DNA from 2 places in the Nocardioides sp. SRI_004 genome. Region 1 is predicted to be linked to the other one. Evidence: predicted binding sites of a transcription regulator. Region 1 holds the regulator's gene; the other holds the start of a gene.

Evidence for each region. The regulator HrcA, encoded in region 1, represses chaperone genes, less so after heat shock. The targets are predictions, from matches to a motif close to TTGGCACTCGNNNNNNNCGAGTGCCAA.
Region 2: a site for HrcA is predicted at 5,284-5,310, ahead of AC2YHB_RS01630 (FmdB family zinc ribbon protein). Genes of this name have one in related genera too.

The regions. Positions count from the first base shown of each region.
Region 1 covers NZ_JBYCZV010000005.1:100,171-110,931, forward strand. The annotation lists gene AC2YHB_RS08245 (RNA polymerase sigma factor) at 1-334, shown strand, start outside; gene AC2YHB_RS08250 (GerMN domain-containing protein) at 334-1,272, shown strand; gene AC2YHB_RS08255 (Gmad2 immunoglobulin-like domain-containing protein) at 1,304-2,236, shown strand; gene AC2YHB_RS08260 (winged helix DNA-binding domain-containing protein) at 2,233-3,285, shown strand; gene AC2YHB_RS08265 (16S rRNA (uracil(1498)-N(3))-methyltransferase) at 3,365-4,108, opposite strand; gene dnaJ (molecular chaperone DnaJ) at 4,120-5,289, opposite strand; gene hrcA (heat-inducible transcriptional repressor HrcA) at 5,319-6,332, opposite strand; gene AC2YHB_RS08280 (hypothetical protein) at 6,548-7,288, shown strand; gene AC2YHB_RS08285 (MBL fold metallo-hydrolase) at 7,346-8,125, shown strand; gene AC2YHB_RS08290 (DUF3097 domain-containing protein) at 8,146-8,994, shown strand; gene AC2YHB_RS08295 (DUF6752 domain-containing protein) at 8,999-9,259, opposite strand; gene AC2YHB_RS08300 (class I SAM-dependent methyltransferase) at 9,256-10,761, opposite strand, start outside.
Region 2 covers NZ_JBYCZV010000001.1:320,790-331,550, reverse strand. The annotation lists gene AC2YHB_RS01650 (molybdopterin molybdotransferase MoeA) at 1-489, opposite strand, end outside; gene AC2YHB_RS01645 (UTP--glucose-1-phosphate uridylyltransferase) at 482-1,885, opposite strand; gene AC2YHB_RS01640 (5-formyltetrahydrofolate cyclo-ligase) at 1,918-2,508, shown strand; gene AC2YHB_RS01635 (penicillin acylase family protein) at 2,512-5,211, opposite strand; gene AC2YHB_RS01630 (FmdB family zinc ribbon protein) at 5,335-5,673, shown strand; gene AC2YHB_RS01625 (SAF domain-containing protein) at 5,740-6,402, shown strand; gene AC2YHB_RS01620 (MscL family protein) at 6,462-6,836, shown strand; gene AC2YHB_RS01615 (hypothetical protein) at 7,129-7,314, opposite strand; gene AC2YHB_RS01610 (LCP family protein) at 7,329-8,606, opposite strand; tRNA gene AC2YHB_RS01605 (tRNA-Arg) at 8,907-8,979, shown strand; gene AC2YHB_RS01600 (hypothetical protein) at 8,998-9,276, opposite strand; gene AC2YHB_RS01595 (4'-phosphopantetheinyl transferase family protein) at 9,469-10,218, opposite strand; gene AC2YHB_RS01590 (ABC transporter ATP-binding protein) at 10,251-10,761, opposite strand, start outside.

The DNA.
Region 1 (10,761 bases):
GCGGCAGACCGTCGTGAACCGGTCCCGGTCCGCGCTGCGCCACCGCGGCGTCGTCCAGCGGCACCTGGCCCGGCAGCACCGGGTCGACGACGCACCTCCCGCCGACGAGCCGGTGCTCGCCGACAGCCGCCGGCGCTCGGTGCTGGAGGCCCTGCAACAGCTCCCCCGACGGCAGCGCGAGGTGCTCGCGCTGCGCTACTACCTCGACCTCTCCGAGGCGGAGATCGCCGAGACCCTCGGCATCAGCCGCGGCGCGGTGAAGAGCCACGCCTCCCGCGGTGCGGCCTCCCTGCGGCCGCTCCTCGCCGCGCACGACCTGAAGGACGGCCAGTGATGGCACACGAACGCGATGACATCGACGGCCTCGACGGCCCCGACGACCTGGCCCTGCAGCGGTTGCTCACCGACGCCGTGGCCGACGTCGAGCCGCACGACCGGCTCGGCGAGATCCGGCGTCGGACCGCCCCCGCACCGCGGCGGACCCGCCAGCGGTGGACGCTCGCCGTCCTCGGCGCCGGGGTGGCCACCGCGTCCGTGGTCGGCGCGGTCGCGCTGGCCGGCAACCTCGGGCTGCCCGGCGGCGACGACCAGAGCGCCGCCGGATCGCAGCCCGCACTCGTCGGCACCTACTTCGTCGGCGAGACCACGGACGGGACGTGGCTCTACCGGGAGTTCCAGGTGGTGGACGCCGGGCCGGCCACCGACCGCGCGCTCGCGGCCCTGCGACGGCTCGAGGTCGATGCGGGCCCGGAGGACCCCGACTACACCACCCTGTGGCCCGACGGCTCCTTCACCAGCGTCGCGGTCGTCGACGACGGCATCCGCGTCGAGCTCGGGAGCCGGATCCGTGCCGTCCCGGCCGGGCTCGCCCTCCAGCAGGCGGTGCAGACGGTGCAGGGCGTGCTGCAGCAGACCACGCCCGTGACCTTCGCGACGCCCGACGGCCCGCTCGCCGGTGCGACGTCGGTGCGGCGGGACGGCTCCGTCGTCGCACCGGTCAACATCAGCGACCCCGTCGAGGGGCTCGAGACCAGCGGCACCCTGGTGGTCCGCGGCCGCGCATCCGCCGCCCGGACCGGCCCGAAGCGGGTCGCGTGGGAGCTCCGCGACGCCACCGACGAGGTCGTCCGGGCCGGCGACGTCGACGTCACCGAGGCCGCCTGGACGATGACCCTCGACCTCAGTGACCTCGCGCCCGGGCGCTATGTCATCGCCGCCTTCGGCGCCGATGTGGCCACCGCGACCGACACGCGGACCTTCGTCGTCCACTGACGCATCCACCACGCACGGAAGGATCGACTCCATGAGCACCCCCCTTCGTCGTACCGCCACCGCCGTGGTGGCCGCGACGCTCAGCCTCGGGCTCCTCGCCGCGTGCGGCGACGACGACCCCGCCCCCACCGCCGGTGACCCGACGACCGCGACCAGTGACGCGTCGGACCCGACCGATGGCAGCGACGGCAGCGACGCCACCGACACCCCGTCGGGCAGCGCGACCGCGACCGACTCCCCCGCCCCGAAGGTGATCCCGGTCTACTACGTGGGCGACACCCCGGGCGGCGACCGGCTGTTCCGCGAGTTCACCCAGTCCGCAGGGGTCGACCCGCTCGTGGCGGCCGCGGCGGCGGTCACTGCCGGCGACCCGGTCGACCCCGACTACCGGACCTCGTGGCCCAGTGGTCGCTTCGCCTCGGTCGAGGAGGCCGGCGGCGCGATCGTGGTCGAGGTCGAGGACGAGGACTGGCTCGGACGCGGCGACCTCGACCGGGCCCAGGCCCGGCTGGCCGTCCAGCAGCTCGTCTACACCCTGCAGGGCGCGGTCGGCGACCGCCTCCCCGTCAAGGTCGAGTACGACGGAAAGCCCGCCCCGACCCTGCTCGGCGTCCCCGTCGGAGCCGGCCTGAAGGCCGCCCCGCAGCTCGACGTGCTGGCGCTCGTCAACATCACCGAGCCCGCCGAGGGGACGGTCGTCAGCGGCACGATCACCGCGACCGGCCGGGCCAGCTCGTTCGAGGCGACGGTCCCGTGGTCGATCGAGGACAGCACCGGCAAGGAGGTCCTCGAGGGCTTCGCCACGGCCGAGGGCTGGACCGACAAGCTCTACCCCTGGGAGACGCAGATCGACCTGAGCGACCTCGCCCCCGGCGCGTACACCCTCATCGCGCGGACCGACGACCCCTCCAACGGAGAGGGCGGCGGACCGACCGAGGACACGAAGCGGATCACGATCGAGTGAGGCTCACCAAGCGTCGCCTCAACCGCACCCTGCTGCTGCGCCAGCACCTGCTCGCGCGCGTCGACCGGACCCCTGCCGAGATGGTCGAGCACCTGGTCGGGCTGCAGGCGCAGGAGTCGATGCCGCCGTACCTCTCGCTCGCGGCGCGGCTCACCGACCTCGACCCACTCGAGGTGAGCCGGGCGCTCGAGTCGCGGGAGCTGGCGCGGGTGCTCAGCCTGCGCGACACCGTCCACCTGCACCTGCCCGCCGACGCCCTCACGCTGCCGGTGTGGGCGGCGCCCGTGCGCGACCGCGAGCTGCGGATGAGCCAGTCCATCGGCGAGGCGCGCGAGGTCGACCGCGAGGCGTTCGCCACCGCCGTCCGCACCGTGCTGGCCGACGGGCCGCTGCCCCAGCGGGCGATGTCGGCAGCGCTCGCGGAGCACTTCCCGTCGTACACGGCGAGCCAGCTGGGCCAGGTCGCCCGGGTCGCCGAGGTGCTGGTGCAGCTGCCGCCCCGCGGCTGCTGGAAGCCGACGACGTCGACGGCCGTCGCCTACGACTTCGCCGACCGCTGGCTCGGCGCGCCACTGGCCGAGCCGGACGTGCCCGAGGTCGTCCGCCGCTACCTGCGCGCCTTCGGACCGGCCACCGCGGCCGACGTCACCACCTGGTCGGGCATCACCCGGCTGGTGCCCGTGCTCAAGGCGATGGACGACCTGGTCCGGCACGAGGACGAGGACGGCAAGGTCCTCTACGACGTCGAGGGCGCCCCGATCGCCGACGAGGACGCGCCCGCCCCGGTGCGCCTGCTCGGCACCTACGACAACGTCTGGCTCTCCCACGCCGGCCGCGACCGGGTCACCGCCCCCGAGCGGCGCAACACCTGGATGGGTGTCAACGGCGCCCAGTCCAACGCGCTCTTCGCCGACGGCTGGCTGGAGGGGCTGTGGCGGGTCGAGGACGGCACGGTCGTGCTCGGGGAGATCCTGCGGCCGCTCAGCAAGGCGGAGAAGGCGGAGCTGGACGAGGAGGTCGGGCGGGTCGAGGCACTGCTCGCATCGTGAGAAAGTCGTTGCGGTTTGGGACCAATCCGCAACATCTCGACCCCGCGAGCTGTCGTTCCCGCCCAATCGGCGACGCCGCTCAACCGCCCCAGCGGGACGTCCGCGACAGCAGCGCCGACACCGCGGCGACGCCCGCGGTCGACGTGCGGAGCACCTCCGGGCCGAGCCGGCAGGCGACCGCGCCCGCCTCGACGAACCGGCCCACCTCGTCGTCGGTGAGCCCGCCCTCCGGGCCGACCACGACCAGCAGGTCGCCGTCGGGTGGCAGCGCGAGCGCGCCCAGCGGCTCGGTGGCGTCCTCGTGGAGCACGACCGCCACGTCGACCTCGCCGACCAGCGCCACGACGTCGTCGGTGGACGCCAGCGGCACGACCTCGGGGTGCCAGGCGCGGCGGGCCTGCTTGGCGGCCTCGCGGGCGGTGGCCTGCCACTTGGCGAGCGACTTCGCGGCCCGCTCGCCCTTCCAGACGGCCACGCTGCGCGACGCCGCCCAGGGCACGATCCGCGCGACGCCGACCTCGGTCAGCACCTCGACGGCCAGCTCGCCGCGCTCGCCCTTGGGGAGCGCCTGCACCACGGTGACCCGCGGGCGGGGTTCGGGCAGGTCCTCGACCGCCCGGGCGACCACGGTGAACGACCGCTTGGTGGTCTCGCTGACCTCGCCGGTCACCAGCCGGCCGACCCCGTCGGTGAGCAGCAGGGCCTCGCCCACCCGCAGGCGTCGTACGACGACGGCGTGGTGGGCCTCGTCGCCCTCGACGGTCACGGCGTCACCGGCGGCGACGCCGTCGAGCGACGGGACGAGGTGCTGCGGGAGGGTCATGCCCGGCCGGCTCAGTGCGCGGTGAAGGCGTCGCGGAGGCGGCCGAAGACGGACTTGTGGGCCGGACGCACGTCGCCGGTCGGCTGCTCCTCGCCGCGGATCGCCGCCAGCTCGCGGAGCAGCTCCTCCTGGCGCGGGTCGAGCCTCGTCGGGGTCTCGACGGCGATCGCGACGATCAGGTCGCCCCGTCCGCCGCGGAGGCCGGGGACGCCCTTGCCGCGCAGCACGACCTCGTGGCCGGACTGGGTGCCGGCGGGGATCGGCAGCTCGAACGCGGTCTCCAGGCCGGCGTCCTCCGCGTCGGGGAGGTCGGCCTCGAGGGTCGGCATCTGGATCGTCGTACCGAGCGCACCTGCGGTCATCGGCACCGAGACGGTGCAGTGCAGGTCGTTGCCGTGGCGCGAGAAGGTCGGGTGCGGGGCGACCTGGATCTCGACGTAGAGGTCACCGGCGGGGCCGCCGCCGGGGCCGACCTCGCCCTGCTCGCTGAGCTGGACGCGGGTGCCGGTGTCGACGCCGGCGGGGATCTTGACGGTGAGGGTACGACGCGAGCGGACCCGGCCGTCGCCGGCGCACTCGCGGCAGGGGTCCGGAATGACCGAGCCGTAGCCGCGGCAGGCGGCGCAGGGGCGCAGCGTGCGGATCTCGCCGAGGAAGGAGCGCTGCACGTGGGCGACCTCGCCCGCACCGCGGCACGTCTCGCACGGCACCGGGTGGCTGCCGGGCGCTGCGCCCTCGCCGCCACACGTCGAGCAGCGCACGGCCGTGTCGACCTTGAGCTCGCGGGAGACGCCGAAGGCGGCCTCGGCGAGGTCGACCTCGATCCGGATCAGGGCGTCCTGGCCGCGCCGGACCCGCGGGCGCGGACCCCGGCCACCACCGCCGGCTCCGGCCCCGGAGCCACCGAAGAAGGCGTCCATGATGTCGGTGAACGAGAAGCCGGCGCCCTGCCCGCCGAAGCCGCCGCCGAACGGGTCGCCGCCACGGTCGTACGACGCCCGCTTCTGCGGGTCGGAGAGCACCTCGTAGGCAGCGGTGACCTGCTTGAACCGCTCCTGGCTCTCCTCGTCGGGGTTGACGTCGGGGTGGAGCTGCCGGGCCAGCTTGCGGTAGGCCTTCTTGATGGTGTCGGCGTCCGCGTCGCGGGCGACACCGAGCAGCTCGTAGAGGTCCTGGCTCACTTCTTCTCCATCACGCGGCTGAGCGGCGCTCAGCTCTCGTCGAGGATGCGCGACACGTAGCGCGCCACCGCGCGCACTGCCGCCATCGTTCCTGGGTAGTCCATGCGGGTCGGGCCGACGATGCCCAGCGACGCGAGCGCGTCGTCGGGTCCGTAGCCCGTCGCGATCACGCTGGTCGACGCGAGCTCCTCGTAGGGACCCTCCGCGCCGATCCTGACGGTCAGGGCGCCACCGGTCGTGGCCTCCCCGAGCAGCTTCAGCAGGACGACCTGCTCCTCGAGGGCCTCCAGCAACGGCCGGATCGAGGTGTCGAAGCTGTCGCCGAAGCGGGCGAGGTTGGCCGTTCCGCCCACCACGATCCGCTCGTCGGAGCGGTGGTCGCTCATGGCCTCCACCAACGCGTCGACCACCGCGCGGGTGGCCGCGTCGGCGTCCGGCGCCTGGACGAGCGCGCCGAGCGCGGTGGCGGCGTCGCCGATGACCTCACCGGTAGCGGCGAGGTTGACCCGCGAGCGCAGCGCGGCGAGCTGGTCGTCGCCGAGCTCGGACTCGAGCTCGACGTGGCGCTGCTCGACGCGACCGGTGCTGAGGATCAGCACCAGCAGCAGCCGGGTCGGGGTGAGGGCGACGATCTCCACGTGGCGCACCGTCGAGCGCGACAGGGTGGGGTACTGCACCACCGCGACCTGGCGGGTCAGCTGCGCGAGCAGCCGGACCGAGCGGTGCACCACGTCGTCGAGGTCGACGGCGCCGTCGAGGAAGCTCGCGATGGCGCGTCGTTCGGCGGTCGTGGTCGGCTTGACGGTCGAGAGGCGGTCGACGAAGAGCCGGTAGCCCTTGTCGGTCGGCACCCGGCCGGCGCTCGTGTGCGGCTGGGCGAGGTAGCCCTCGTCCTCCAGGGCGGCCATGTCGTTGCGGATCGTCGCGGGCGACACGTTGAGGCTGTGCCGCTCGACCAGCGCCTTGGAGCCGACCGGCTCCTCGGTCGCGACGTAGTCCTCGACGATGGCGCGCAGCACCGCGAGCCTGCGCTCCTCCTGCATGCCCACCTCCTGCTCACGCACCGCTTGACCGACTCGAACCGGCTCGAACCGGCTCGAACCGACGCCGGTGGACCTTGGCACTCCACCCGCTGGAGTGCCAATGCTACCCGCGCACCCCCGGATCCGCGGGACCGGCGACACGGCCTTCCCACCGTCGCGCAGAGCAGGTAGGTTAGGCTCACCTAATCAGGCCGAACCGATCCCAAGGAGCCGGCATGTCCCTCGACCCCGGTCTCGACGCCGGTCGCACCGACGTCCACCGCCTGGCCGCCGCGGCCCGCAGCATCCTCGCCTGCCCGGCCGACGTCCACCTCGTGGTCGACGGCGTCGACGACGTCACCGCCGGCCTCGAGGACGCCCACCTGGAGATGCAGGACCACGGCGGTCGCCCGCTCTTCGCCTGCCCCGCCGACGCCGCGCTCGCGATCGCCGCCACTGACGGCCGGGGCGCCCTGCTGACCTTGCACAGCGGCCTGGGCCGGCCGGGCTCGCCGGACCGCGACGCGACGCTCACCCTCTCCGGGCGGCTCGAGGCGACCGGGCTCGAGGACTGCGAGTGCTGCACCGAGGTGCGGATGCGGGTCCTGCTCCGTCCCGACTTCGCCCTGCTCTCCCGCGAGGGCCACGGCCGCGAGGACGCCCGGATCCGGGTCCCGCTCACCGCCTTCAGCTCCCCGGTCCACGACCTCAACCGCGGCTTCCTGCAGCGCTCGGTCGAGCACGCCAACCAGTGCCACCAGGACGAGCTGCGCCGGGCCGTCGCGACCCGCACCGGCACCCGCCTCGGCGACGTCGTCGGCGTCCACCTGGCCGGGCTGCGTCCCGACGGCGTGGTCCTCCAGTGGGTCGACCCGACCGGGTCCCACGAGACCACCCTGTCCTTCCCCCGCGCGGCACGCACCGCGCCCGACCTCGGCGAGCTGCTGCGCGAGGAGCTGCACGCCGGGCTCTGCTGACTCGTCGGTCGAGGAGGCTGCGCAGCAGCCGTCACGAGACCCCCGTAGCCTGACCGCGTGCCGTTCATCGAGGTCGCGGACCGGGTCTGGGTCCGCCGTGTCCCGTCGTACGACGTCAACCTGACCGTCGTCGGCGGCGAGCGCGGCCTCGTGGTGGTCGACACGCTCGCCACCGCCGCCGAGGCGCGGGCCGCGATCGTCGGCATCGGCGACCTGCAGGCGGGCCCGGTGGTCGCCGTGGTGAACACCCACGACCACTTCGACCACGTGCTCGGCAACGCCGCCTTCCGCGAGAAGTACGACGCCGCGCTCCCCATCCACGCGACGGAGGCCGCTGCGGACGCGACCGACCCCGCCGCCCCGCCCGCCGACCGGACCTTCTCCAGCGCGGCCGTGATCGACCTCGGCGACCGCCAGCTCGAGCTCGTCCACCCCGGCCGCGGCCACACCGCGGGCGACCTGGTGGTCCGCGTCCCCGACGCCGACGTGCTGCTCGTCGGCGACCTCGTCGAGGAGTCCGCTCCCCCGGCGCTGGGCAGTGACTCGTGGCCGATGGAGTGGCCGCAGACCTTGGACCTCGTGCTCGGGCTGGCCACGCCGGACACGGTCGTCGTGCCCGGCCACGGCGCCGTGGTGGACCGCCGCTTCGTCGAGCAGCAGTGCGACGAGCTGCGCGCCGTCGCGGAGACGATTCGCGAGCTGGCCGGTCGCGGCGTACCGGAGGCCGAGGCGTACGCCGCAGCGGACTGGCCGTTCCCGGAGGACGCCCTGCACCACGCGATTCCCCGTGGGTACGCGCAATTGCCCCGGGCGCGCCGCCAGCTCCCGCTGATCTGACCCACCTAAGGTGGTCCGTCGTGGATCGCTACGGGACCGACGTGCTGGCAGGAGACTGGAAGGTCCCGAAGCGGGGCCGCGCGGTGGAGACACCGGCCGACCACGGCCTGGTCGTCGAGGAGGTCACCACGGACTGGTGCGGCGAGATCGTCGCCGTCGACCGCGACCTGCACACCGTCACCCTCGAGGACCGGCGCGGCAAGCGGCGTACCTTCCCCCTCGGAACGGGCTTCCTGCTCGAGGGCAAGCCGGTCATCCTGACCCCGCCGGTCACGAAGGCGGCGCCGGCGAGGCCGACCCGCACCGCCAGCGGCTCGATCGCCGTGCACGACGCCAAGGCGCGGGTCGCCCGCGCCAGCCGGATCTTCGTCGAGGGCCGCCACGACGCCGAGCTGGTCGAGAAGGTCTGGGGTGACGACCTGCGGATCGAGGGCGTGGTCGTGGAGTACCTCGGCGGCGTCGACGACCTCGCCGACCACCTGCGCGACTTCAAGCCGGGGCCCAACCGCCGCGTCGGCGTCCTCGTGGACCACCTCGTCGCGGGCTCCAAGGAGAGCCGGATCGCGCAGGGCATCATGAAGTCGCCGGTCGGCAAGGACGTGCTGATCGTCGGCCACCCGTTCATCGACATCTGGCAGGCCGTGAAGCCCGACCGGCTCGGCTTCAAGGAGTGGCCGAAGGTGCCCAAGGGCATCGACTGGAAGAAGGGCACCTGCCAGCAGCTCGGCTGGCCGCACCGCGACCAGGCCGACATCGCCCGGGCGTGGAAGCACGTCCTCGGCGGAGTACGCGGCTTCCAGGACCTCGACCCGCAGCTGCTCGGGCGGGTCGAGGAGCTGATCGACTTCGTGACCGCGCCGGGGTCCTGAGGGCCTAGAGGCCCTGCTGGTAGCGCGCCAGCACCTCGTCGACCCGGTCCTGGTCACGCGCCTCGAGCGGGATCAGCAGCTCCGCGACGACATCGGTCAGCTCGGCGATGCGCCGGTTGAGCTGGCGGTTCTCCTGGACCTCGGCCTCGAGGACGCGCACCCGCTCGCGCAGGCTCGACCGCGCGCGGATCCGGTCGACGACGGGGGCGGGGAGGCGGTCGCGGGCCTGCTCGCGCAGCCGCGCCTTCAGCTCGTGGGTGCTCATCGGTTCTCCTTCGGGGTGCGAGCCGCGGGCGCGGGCCACGAGGCCCGGATCCGGCAGACGGCGGGGTCCGGGTGGTCCAGCATGTCCTCGCCCGGTACGACGACCAGGTGCTCCACGACGCCGCCGGCGGCCTCGATCGCGGCCCGGACCGCCTCGGGGTCCACGCGCCGGACCAGCCCGTCGGGCGCCAGCGGGGTGCCGGTGGCACCGTCGGGCGCGTCGTGGGTGGCCTGGAACTCCAGGAAGAGCTTGCCGCCGCCGGGCCGCAGGGCCATCCGGGCGAGCAGCCACAGCTGGTCGAGGGCGGCCGCGTCGAGGCAGCCGACGAGGTGGCGGGCGTAGAGGTGGTGCGGGTCGCGGGCCAGGCGGGTCCCGTGCATCAGGGTCGAGCGGAGCTCGCCGAGGATCAGCTGGCTGGCCTCGACGTCGAGCTCGCGCCGGTTGGCCTTGCGCCGCACGACGCCGAGGCCGCCGCGCGAGAAGTCGACGGCACCGGTGCGGAAGCCGCGCCGCGCGAACCACAGCGCGTCGCGGCCGGTGCCCGTGCCGACGTCGACGACGGGCAGCTCACCGAGCTGGGGAGCGACCCAGCGCGCGAAGGAGGACGAGCCCGCGGGCACCTCGCGCTGGCCGGGTCCGTTGAAGAGCCCGGTCCACAGGCCCATCTCGGTGCGGAAGCCGCGCAGCCAGCCGTCGAGCCGGCGCACGCCCTCCGGCGGGTCGGCGTAGCGGAAGGACGGGTCCGGGGTGCGCCAGTGCGGGCCGTAGAGGAAGGCCAGCATCGCCTCCGGGTCGCGCGGCGCCGGGAACTCGTGCCCGTGCAGCTCGATCGTCGAGAACGGCTCGATCGCGCTGCGCGGCAGCGACCCGCTCCGGTTGCCGAGCTGGAAGAAGGTGTCGCCGACGTGGAAGGCCACGAAGACGTCGATGTGGCACAGCCGGCCGTCGGAGAGCGGCAGCAGCAGCTTGATGTCGCCGCCCGACATGCGCAGGAGGTTCCAGCCGCGCTCGCGCATCGCGCGGGTGATCCGGTAGGACTCGGCGATCACGTCGGCCGGCGAGGAGTGGTCGGAGAGGTAGCAAAGGTCGGTGTCGGAGTCGTGGGCCAGCATCCGGCCCTCGCGCACGGCGCCGAGCAGCGCTCCGTAGTTGAGGTAGGCCTTGACGCCCGCGTGCTCGCGGAGGTCGTCGATCGCGCGCCGGGTGCCGGCGAGGATCTCCTCACGCACCTCCTCGGCGGTCGCCTCGAACGACCGGGTCAGGTGACCGACCTTGTCGACGCACAACCGGTGACCCGCGCGGTCCACGACCGCGAGCGGACCCTCGCCCGCACCGAGGCCGACCTCGGCGTCGTACAGGACCTCGGCTCCGGTGGCATCGGTGACCCGCACCCGGCCGCGGCCGGAGAGGTAGGGACGCAGCACTCCCGGCCACGGCACCAGGACTCCCCCGGGCTTCCGTACGCCGTCGCGCTCGGGCGTGAGCGACCAGACGTAGTGCCC
Region 2 (10,761 bases), on a different contig from region 1:
GTGCCCCGTCGAGACCAGCAGGCCGAGCTGCGCCGCGCCGACCACGCTCCCGGCCCTCAGCGCCACCTCGCCGGCGGCGACGTCCTCGCCCTCACGACGAATGTGCCGGCCGGCAGCGGCCGTCTGCAGGACCCGCACGGGGTCGGTGCCGGTCGTCCACTCGAACGGGACCACGAGGTCCGCCCCGGGGGGCACCTCGGCCCCTGTCATGATCCGGATCGCCGTACCCGCCTCCAGCGGGGTCACCGGGTCGCCCGCGGCGACGACACCGGCGACCGGCAGCTCGACCGGTACGGCAGCGACGTCGGCCGCCCGGACGGCGAAGCCGTCCATGGCGGAGTGGTCGAACGGCGGGACGGACAGCACGGCGGTCACGTCGGCCGCCAGCACGCGTCCGCGAGCCTGCGCCAACGGCACCTCGACCGGCGCCAGCCGGGTGATCGCCTGCTCGACGCGGCGCCGGTGGTCGGCGACCGAGGGGTCAGGCATCCGACCCGCTGGCGTCCCCCGAGAGGACTTCACCGGCGGGAACGCGCTGCGCCCCGCGGCCGTCGAGCTCCACGTCGCCGACGACCTGGACGCCGTGGCCGAAGGTCCAGTCACCCTCGACCTTCAGCGAGGAGGCCTTCGCCAGCGACGGCGCACCCTCGGGGAAGCGCTTGTCGAACTCTCCGACGACCTGGTAGTGGTCGGCGTCGAGCTCGACGTACGGGACGTCGGCCGCGATCTGGGTCAGCGCGAAGTCGGCGCCGATCTCGTACACGTCGGAGCGCAGCACCAGCAGGTCGTTGGTCGTCTTGACCGGGATGAACCGGTCGCGGCCGACCTCGATCAGCCGCGCCCCCTCGAAGACCTCGATCGCGGCGCCCATGGCCGTCTCGACCTGGATCACCCTCGGGCTGTCCGGGTCGGCCGGGTCGACATTCTTCTCGTTGCGGATGAGCGGGAGTCCGAGGACGCCGTCGCGGGCGTCGAGCGTCGCCTTCATCGCCCGCAGGTCGAACCAGATGTTGTTGGTCGAGCAGAAGCGGTGGCGGCTGAGGTCGGCCAGCGCCTCGCGGTCCTCGGGCAGCGTCTGCGCGGTCTCGCGCAGCACCAGCCGGCCGTCGGCCTTGCGGCGCGCGAAGTGGCCGCCCTTCTTGTCCGAGGGAGTACGACGGACCGCCTCGATCGCGAACGGAGCACCCGACGCGGCGAACCAGCCCGCCACCCGCGGCGCGGGGACGGCGCCGAGGTTGTCGGAGTTCGACACGAAGGCGTAGCGGTAGCCCTCCGCGATCAGCCGGTCGAGCAGGCCGGTGCCGCGCAGCGCCGTGTAGATGTCGCCGTGCCCCGGCGGACACCACTCCAGCTCGGGCTCCTTGGGCCACTCCACCGGCTTGAGCGAGTCGGCGAGGAGCTTGGGCTCCTTGTTCTGCAGGAACTCGACCGGCAGGTCCCCCACCGCGAGCTCGTCGTAGCGGCCCAGCGCGTGCAGCGTGTCGGCCGAGGTGCGGAAGGAGTTCATGAAGATCAGCGGCAGCCGGGCGTCGTACTCCGCGCGGAGGTGGAGCGCCTGCCGGGCGATGATGTCGAGGAAGGACAGCCCGCGGCGCACGCAGAGCAGCGACTTCGCGCGCTCCATCCCCATCGACGTGCCGAGGCCGCCGTTGAGCTTGATGGCCACCGTCTTGCCGATGGCGTCCGCGGCGACGTCGTCGGCCACCTCGGCGTCGGCCAGGCTCTCGATGTCGACCGGCTCGATGCTCGACTCGGGGATCATCCCGGTCTCGCCGTGCTCGAGGAGCCGGTAGTAGTGCGCGAACGTCTCGATCGCGACGGGGTCGACCCCGGCATCGGCCATCTTCGCCCGTGCCATCTCCAGGCCGCTGCTGCGGCCACTCATACCCATGTTTCCGATCGTAGGCTTGCTTCGTGATGGATGGGCAAACCGGCCACGGTGCGATCAGCAAGCTGGCAGTCCGTGACCAGCTCCTCACGGCCCGCCGCCGGCGGCCGCTCGCCGAGGTCGGGGCCGCCGCCAGGGCGATCGCCGACGCCCTGCTCGACGCCCCGGAGGTACGACGAGCGGCCAGTGTCGCCTGCTACGTCTCCGTCGGCGGCGAGCCCGGCACGACCGAGCTGCTCGACCGGCTGGTCGCCGCCGGCAAGCGGGTCGTCCTGCCGGTGCTGCTGCCCGACAACGACCTCGACTGGGCGCCGTACACGGGGCCGGGCTCGCTGGCCCCGGCCCGGCGCGGCCTGCTGGAACCGGTGACCACCCCGCTCGGGGTCGAGGCGGTCGCGACGTGCGACGCGGTCCTCGTGCCCGGCCTCGCCGTCGGTGCCGACGGCCTGCGGCTCGGTCGCGGCGGCGGCTCCTACGACCGCGCGCTGGGTCGCGTGCCGGTGGGCACCTTCACCTGCGTGCTCCTGTACGACGACGAGCGGCTCCCCGTCGTACCCGCGGAGCCGCACGACCGGCCGGTCAGCGCGGCCGCCACGCCGTCGGGGATCACCCGCTTCTGACGCTCAGCCGCCGGGGGTGAGGGTGAGGACGTCCTCGCCGGCGTCCTGGACCGCATCCTCCGAGAACGCCCAGGGCAGGGTCTCGCCGCGGGCCCACTTGTCGGTCTGGTCGGTGTAGTGCGGGTGGAAGGCGTGCCCGGAGACGCCGGTGAGGTTGATCCACGTCGCGGCGTCGAGGTCGTCCATCGGCACGACCATCCGCATCGACGGGGCGGTCACGACGTCGTACCCCTCCCGCGCGTCCCAGCCGGTCGCGTCGACGAGCGATCCCCCACCGCCGACCTCCCAGCCGCCGCGGTTGAACAGCCGCTCGACGATGCCGATGCCGGACTCGCCGAGGGTGGCCGAGCGGAGCTCGAGCTCGTGCAGCGCGCCCCACGTCCACTCGTCGGCGTTGGGCGACTGCCGGGCCGTGAGCTCGTCGCGCGCGGCGATCATCGCCTCGCGCAGGATGTCGTCGCGGTCCTCCACGACGTCGTCGGTCTCGACGTCGTCCCACCAGTGGCTCGACGCGCGCCGCAGGATCCGCGCCACGACCGTGAACCAGCGGTCGCCGCCGTCCGGCTCGAGCGCCGCGGGCAGCTCGTCGGCGAAGGTCCGCTCGAGCACCTGGCGCCACACCACGTTGAAGTAGGCGGCAGCCGCGCTGTCGGGGCCCTGGCGGTAGTTCCACGAGCGCAGCAGCCTCTGGCCGTCGGAGTAGTAGCCGCGGGGCAGGTCGACCTCGAGGAGGTACGGCGTCAGCGCCTCGCCGATCGCGCTCCAGTCGTCGAGCTGGATGGCCCCCATCTTGGCGACGCTCAGCTCGTCGTCGGCGTCGAGCAGCTCGTTGATCCGGGTGGAGCGGTAGCCCTGGTCCCAGTCGTCGGTGAGGTGCGGCGGGTAGCGGCGCGGGTCGATGACGGCCTGGTTGGCGGTGGCGATGATCCCGGACTCGGGGTCGAGCACGTTGGGCAGGGCGTCGTACGGGACGAAGCGGCCGGTCCACGCGGTGTCCGGCTCCCAGCCGGCGGCGGGCGTGCGCCCGTCGTTGCCGGCCCTGCGGATCGGCACCAGGCCGGTCGCCTGGTAGCCGATGTGGCCCTCGCGGTCGGCGTACACGACGTTCTGGCCGGGCACGGCGAAGTCGCTGAGCGCGGCACGGAAGGACTCCCAGTCGCTCGCCATGTCGAGCGCCAGCAGCGCATCGGCGGTGGGGTGCGGCTGGAGCGCGGTCCACGCGAGCGAGACCCCGACGTCCCAGCCGTCGCCGGGCGCGGCGGTGTCGGCCCGCGCGACGTCGTCGGCCTGCTCGACGAGCCCGTCGTCGTCGGCGAGGTCGACGGCGTCGAGCTCCTCGTCGAGGTCGACCAGGTCGGTCAGCAGGGGCCCGTGGTCGGTGGACCGCACGGTGATGTCCACCGGGTCGCCGTCACGGACCTCGATCGTCTCGTCGCGGGTGGTCAGCGGGAGCTCCTTGCGACCGGACTGCCACGTGTCGCCGGAGACGCGCTCGACGTACAGGTCCGTGACGTCGGGGCCGAGGTTCGTGAAGCCCCACGCGATGTCGGCGTTGTGGCCGATCACGACGCCGGGGACGCCGGAGAAGCTGAAGCCGGCGACGTCCATCGGGCACTCGGTGGACACCGTGCGGCAGTGCAGCCCGACCTGGGTCCACACACCGGGCAGCGAGATGCCGAGGTGGGGGTCGTTGGCGAGGATCGGCGCACCGGTCGCGGTGTGCTCGCCGTCGACGACCCAGCTGTTGCTGCCGATCCCGTCGCCGCTGCCGAGCAGCGCCGGCACCCCGGAGAGGACGGAGCGCACGCCGGCGAGCGCGGCGACGGTACGCCGCCCGCCCGGCGCGGGACGCCGCAGCAGGTCGGACCCGGAGGGCTCGACGTCCTGGTCGAACACGTCGCCGAGCAGGCCGCCCTGCTCGACGATCGGCGCGTGCTTCTCGAAGGGGTACGACGGGTAGAGCTCCGCGCTCGCCTCCGTCCCGACCGCGGCGGCGGTCAGCGCGCGACCGATCTCCTCCTCGAGGTTGCCGCGCAGGTCCCACGCCATCGCCTTGAGCCAGGCGATCGAGTCGACGGCGCTCCACTTCTCGGGGGTGTAGTCGAGGCCGGTGATGCCGAGCAGGGTGTACTCGAGCGCCATCTCGGACGTCGAACGGCCCGCCAGCCACGCGTTCACGCCCTCCGCGTACGCGTCGAGCGCGCTGCGGGTGGCCGGGCGGAGCATGGTCAGCTCCTGCTCCGCGACCTGCCGCCAGCCGAGCGTGCGCACCACCAGGTCGCTCTCCAGGCCGTCCTCGCCGAACAGCTCCGACAGCCGCCCGGCGGTCGCGTGGCGTCGTACGTCCATCTCGAAGAAGCGGTCCTGCGCGTGGACGAAGCCCTGGGCCATCATCAGGTCGTGCATCGAGTCCGCGTAGACCTGCGGGATGCCGGCGTCGTCGCGCACCACCTCGACCTCGCCCTCGAGGCCGGACAGCTCGATCTCGCCGCTGGTCTGCGGCCACGGGCGGCGGACCACGACGACCGCGGTGACGAGCCCGGCGACCAGCGCCAGCGCCAGGAGGACGGCGATGCCGGCCATCCAGCGCAGGGGGCCCGACCAGGCGCGAAAGCCCCGGCGGGTCAGGTCCGTCGTGGCCTCGCGGGACTGGAGCGGGGACGCGGCGGGCGCGTCGTCGGTGCTGCTGGTTCCGTCCACCATGGTGGGCGCCATTGTGCCGGGTGGTCCCTGCGTCGCGGCGAATGCCCACCCTCCTGTGGGCGTGACGTATCATTGGCACTCGACAGTCGAGAGTGCCAACACGCATCACCACGGAGTCCACCGATGCCCACCTACCAGTACCGCTGCTCCGAGTGCGGCCACGCGTTCGAGCAGGTCCAGAGCTTCAGCGACGACGCCCTGACCGTCTGCCCCGAGTGCAACGGCGTGCTGCGCAAGGTGTTCAACTCCGTCGGCGTGGTCTTCAAGGGCTCCGGCTTCTACAAGACCGACAGCCGCTCCTCGAGCACGTCGACGACGCCGGCCGCGTCGACCTCGTCCGACAGCTCGTCCAGCTCGTCGTCCTCCGACTCCTCGAGCAGCTCGTCCAGCAGCTCCTCGTCGAGCAGCTCGTCGAGCAGCTCCTCGTCGAGCTCGACCGGCGCGGCGGCCTCCCCCGCCTGAGGCCTGCGGCTCGGGGCCTGTGGATGACCGCTGCACGCGGTCGCGCCACGACCTAGCGTCGCGGGCATGGCTCCGTCCACCCCGCCCCGCCCGCCCCGCCCGCTGCGGCACCGCGTCGCCGACACCCTGACCCGGGTACGACGCCGCGTGCTCCGCCGGCGCCGGCCGCTCGCGGTCCTGCTGGCCGCCGGGGCGGTCGCCGCCGCGCTGCACACCCTCGCGCCGCCACCACCGGCGAGCACCGGCCTGCGGGTCGCCGCCCGCGACCTGCCCGCCGGCCACGTCCTCACCGACGACGACCTCGTGGACGCGGAGGTGCCGCCCGGCGTCGTACCGGAGGGGGCGGAGGGGCACCCCGAGGGACGGGTGCTGGCGGCCCCGCTCCGGGCAGGGGAGCCGGTCACCGACGTCCGCCTGGTCGGTGAGGGGCTCGCCTCGGCGCAGCCCCCGGGCACGGTCGCGCTGCCCGTGCGACTGTCCGACGCGGGGCAGGCCGCGCTGCTCACGGTGGGCGACCGGATCACGCTGGTGGCGACCGATCCGCAGGCCGGGACCGCCGAGCCCCTGGCCGACGACGCGCTGGTGCTGGCGATTCCCGACGCGCGCCACGCCGGGGACGGTGCCCTGCCGGGGCGCCTGGTGGTGGTGGGCTTGGCCCAGGAGGACGTGTATCAGGTCACGTCCGCGTCCGTTGCTGCCTACGTGACTTATACATGGCGTCGCAGTTAGGTTGCTTCGCAGTCGTAGCACGCTCACTACGCGGAAGTCTCGGAAAGAGGAGAGATCACATGGACGGGTTCAAGAAGTTCCTGCTCAGGGGCAACCTGGTCGACGTGGCCGTTGCCTTCATCATGGCCACATCGTTCGCGGTCGTCGTCAAGACCTTCACCGACGTTCTCCTCGGCTTCGTGTCGCGGATCTTCGGCGGCAGCCCCAACTTCGACAGCGTCGTCATCTGGAAGGACAGCGACGGAGTCGGCATCCCGATCGGCACCTTCATCACCGCGGTGATCTCCTTCGTGATCCTCGCCGCGATCGTGTACTTCCTCGTCGTGACGCCGTACACGAAGGCGAAGGAGCGCTTCTTCCCGGACCAGCCCGAGGCCGAGGCCCCGGACATCGTCCTGCTCACCCAGATCCGCGACTCGCTCCAGAACCGCTGATCCCCGGCCGGCAACGCCGGCCCGCAGCACTCCCGGTGCCGCTCCATCACTGACCGTGGTGGGGCGGCACCGCTCGTTTTCGACCGAGATCCTCCGCCTCGCGGTGCGCACGCCGGCAACGTCGGCGGGACGTCATACGAACCGAGCGCCCAGACGACCGCTTCGCATGACGCAACCCTCGCCGCCACGGACCAGGCCCGGGACGTCATACGAACCGAGCGCTCGGACGACCGCTTCGCATGACGCAACCCTCGCCGCCCGACGTCCGACCGGGCCGACACCGGACACCCGCTCACTGGCCGTGGTGGGGCGGCACCTGCTCCTTCAGCCACTTCTCCGAGGCGGACTCACGGGCCGCCTCAGGTCGGGCGTCGTCCTTCTCGTCGGAGGTCACCGAGGGCTCGACGTCGCCGAAGATCGCGGCGAGGCGGCGCTTGCGCTTCCACTCCGGCTCGTCCGGATCGCGGGTGTCGGCCATGGCAGTCGGGTCCCTCAGCAGAGGCCGGCGGCGGCGCGGCCCTCGTCGGAGAGGCCGTCCGAGCCGTTCGTCGTACCGTCGGTCGCGGTGTCGGTGGCGCCACCCGTCGCACCGCCGGAGGCGCTTCCGCTGGCGGAATCGCTGGCCTTGTCGCTCGCCTTGTCGCTCGCCGAGCCCGAACCGCCGGCCGACGGCGTGCCGTCGGGCTTGTCGCCGGCGCTGAGCGCGTCCTTGAGGAACTCCGAGGTCAGCGGCTTGTCCTTGCGGACCAGGCGCCAGAGCTTGTCGACCTCGGGGGTCCACTCGATGCCGGCGCTGACCTTGTCGGAGTACACCCACGGCGTCGTGACGAACTTGATGTTGTCGGCGCCGATGCCCTTCGCGGTGAGTGCGATGTCGGCCATCTCGGCGATGCCGTCGAAGTCGGTCTGCAGCGAGGAGGTCGCGGCGTTCATGAACCGGATCAGGCGGTCCGGGCGGGCCAGCATGCCGGCGGTGAGCGCCTTGTTGATCATCGAGCCGATGAAGGCCTGCTGGCGGCGGGTGCGGTTGGGGTCGGTGCCGTCGCCGATGCGGTAGCGGGCGCGGACGTAGGTCAGCGCCTCCTTGCCCTTGATCTCGCGGGTGCCGGCCTCGAGGTGCACGTCGTGGTTGGGGTCGTCGATGTCCTCGGGGATGCAGACCTCGACGCCGTCGAGGGCATTGACCATGTCCTTGAACTGGTTGAAGTCGACGACGACGTAGTTGTCGATGCGCACGCGCGAGAGCTGCTCGAACTGCTGGATCGTGCAGGCCGGGCCACCCGAGGCGTAGGCCTCGTTCCACTTCACGTAGCCGCCGCTGCCGGCGATCTCCTTGCCGTCGTGGTCGTAGCAGGTCGGCCGGATCACGGCGCTGTCGCGCGGGATCGAGATGCCGTAGGCGAACGTCCGGTCGGCCGAGAGGTGGAACAGGATGGTGGTGTCGGAGAGACCGCCGCCGGCCTCGCCGTCGATGCCGTTGCCCTCGCCGGAGCGCGTGTCCGAGCCCATGACCAGGACGTTGAGCGGCTCCTGCGGACCCGCCACCGCCTCCTTGTCGGGCCGGTTCTTCAGCTGCGCGTCGACCTCTTCGTGCTGGATGTTGCCGTTGAGGTTGTTGTAGAGCGCCACGACGCCGACGCCGGTGAGCAGGCCCAGCCCCAGCAGGCTCGAGATGATGACCTTGAAGACCACCTTGCCGGGCTGCGGCCGCTTGCGCCGGCCCGCGACACGCGTGCCGCGGGTGCGTCGTACCGGACGGGAGGTCGACACGCGGCGAGCCCGGCTACCGGGCTCACGGGGACCTCCCGGCGTGGGCCGGGGAGGAGCTACCTGCGTCATCAATCACCTGGTCGTGCGGCCGCCTCGGGGCGGAACGTGGTCAGTGGAACTCAACGCGCTGCCGAGTCAGCTGCCGTACGACGCTCACGCGCCGCACCCACCGTACGGTCCCGGCCAAGCCGGGTCCGTGGTATGGACACCATTCTCGCCGCTCACCCCGCCGCGCGGCGAATCGTCCGGCCCGCCCCGACTCGGCCCGACGCGCCCGGTCCTGACAAGATGGTTCGCCGAGCCCCCGTAGCTCAGTGGATAGAGCAGCCGCCTCCTAAGCGAAAGGTCGTAGGTTCGACTCCTACCGGGGGCACCCTTCGCGTCCGACGACTCAGTGGGCGCTGACCCGCTCCCCGGCCGGCGCCGCGTCCCGGTTGCGGAGCGCACGCCAGGTGCGCCGCGCGAGCCCCAGCCAGCACACGACCGCGAGGCTCGAGAGCCCCGCCGGGATCCAGTGGCCGAGCATCACCGACGCCGCGACGGCGGAGACGAACGCGACCAGGTTGGCCACGACGTCGTACACGGGCGCGATGAAGCGGGCGTTGATGACGTGCGCGACCGCGATGACCACACCGCACGCGAACGTGACCGACAGGAGGAAGCTCACCACGTCGGCAAGTATCCGACGGGGGTGGGCAGAGTCCCCCATCGCCGACGCCAGGGCATGCAACCGAATCCGGCTCCCGCGCGTCTCTACGGGTGTGACGATCATGTGGACAGCCGCGCTGGTGATGTGGGCCCTCGTGCTGACGATGGCCGTGGTGGCCATCGCGCGGCGCTGAGCGCGAGGATTTCGGCAGGCTCAGCCGAGCACGGCCACCGCGGCGCCGTACCCCTCGGGCACGGCCACGTCCCGCACGACCCACGGTCCGATGGTGCGGCCGGGGGCGTCGTCGGTGCCGAGGTAGTCGAGGTGTGGGTCACGGCCCAGCCCGATGCCGATGCCCTTGAGGTAGGCCTCCGTGCGCGACCAGGCGCGGGTGAACCGGACCGTCGCACGACCCCCGTCGAGGGTCCCGTGCGCGGCGGCGCTGATCTCGTCGGTCTCCCGCGGGTGGAGCAGGCCGGCCAGCGCGACCGGGTCGTCGGGATGACGCTCGACGTCGACGCCCACGGGCACGTCGGCGACGGCGATCAGCACCTGACCCGGCGTGTGCGACAGCGAGAACTCCACCGGCGCGCCCTCCGCCCGGGGCCGGCCGTGCGGCTCACCGCAGCCGGGGCAGGCATGGCGGCCCCAGACGACCTTCTCCGGCGGGGTGTCGGTCGTGGCGCCCACGACCAGGCGCGCGGCCGCGTGGGCGAGCACGTAGGCCCGCTGCAGCTCCGCGCGGACGTACGACGACGCCCGCTCCCGCTCCGCCTCGTCGAGCCACCCGGCGCCGAGCTCGAGCTCGTGGTCGCCGAAGCGCGCGGTCTCCATCCGCCACACGCCGAGGCCGACCCCGGCCTCCGCGCGCGGCTCCGGCGCGTCGAGGAGGGAGCCGAGCACTGCGGGCTCCACCGGGATCGCCGATCGATCCGGTTCCGCCTCCGCCACGTCGCGACTCATCGTCTCCGAGGCTAACAAGGAGGTGGTCGGCGTCACTCCGGGGCCCGGTGGAGCGCCCGTCGTACCTCGGCGAGGTCCCAGCCCGGCGTCGGCACGCTGGCCCGCAGCCGCCGGGTGTACTCGTGCTGGGGATCGTCCAGCACGTCCTCGGTGCTGCCGCGCTCGACCACGATGCCACGGTGCATCACCACGACCGTGTCGGTGAGCTGGCGGACCACCGCGAGGTCGTGGCTGATCAGGACATAACTGATGCCGAGCCGGCGGCGGAGGTCGATGAGCAGGTTCAGGACCTGCGCCTGGATCGAGACGTCCAGCGCGGCGACCGACTCGTCGAGGATCAGCACCTCCGGCTCGGCCGCGAGCGCACGGGCGATCGCGACCCGCTGCCGCTGGCCGCCCGAGAGGGCCCGCGGGAGGGCACTGCCCTGGCGCTCGTCGAGGCCGACCATGCCCACGAGCTCGGCGACCCGCGCCGTGCGCTGCGCCGGGGTCCAGTCCGGCCGGTGCAGACGCAGCACCTCGTCGATCGCGCGGTCCACGGGC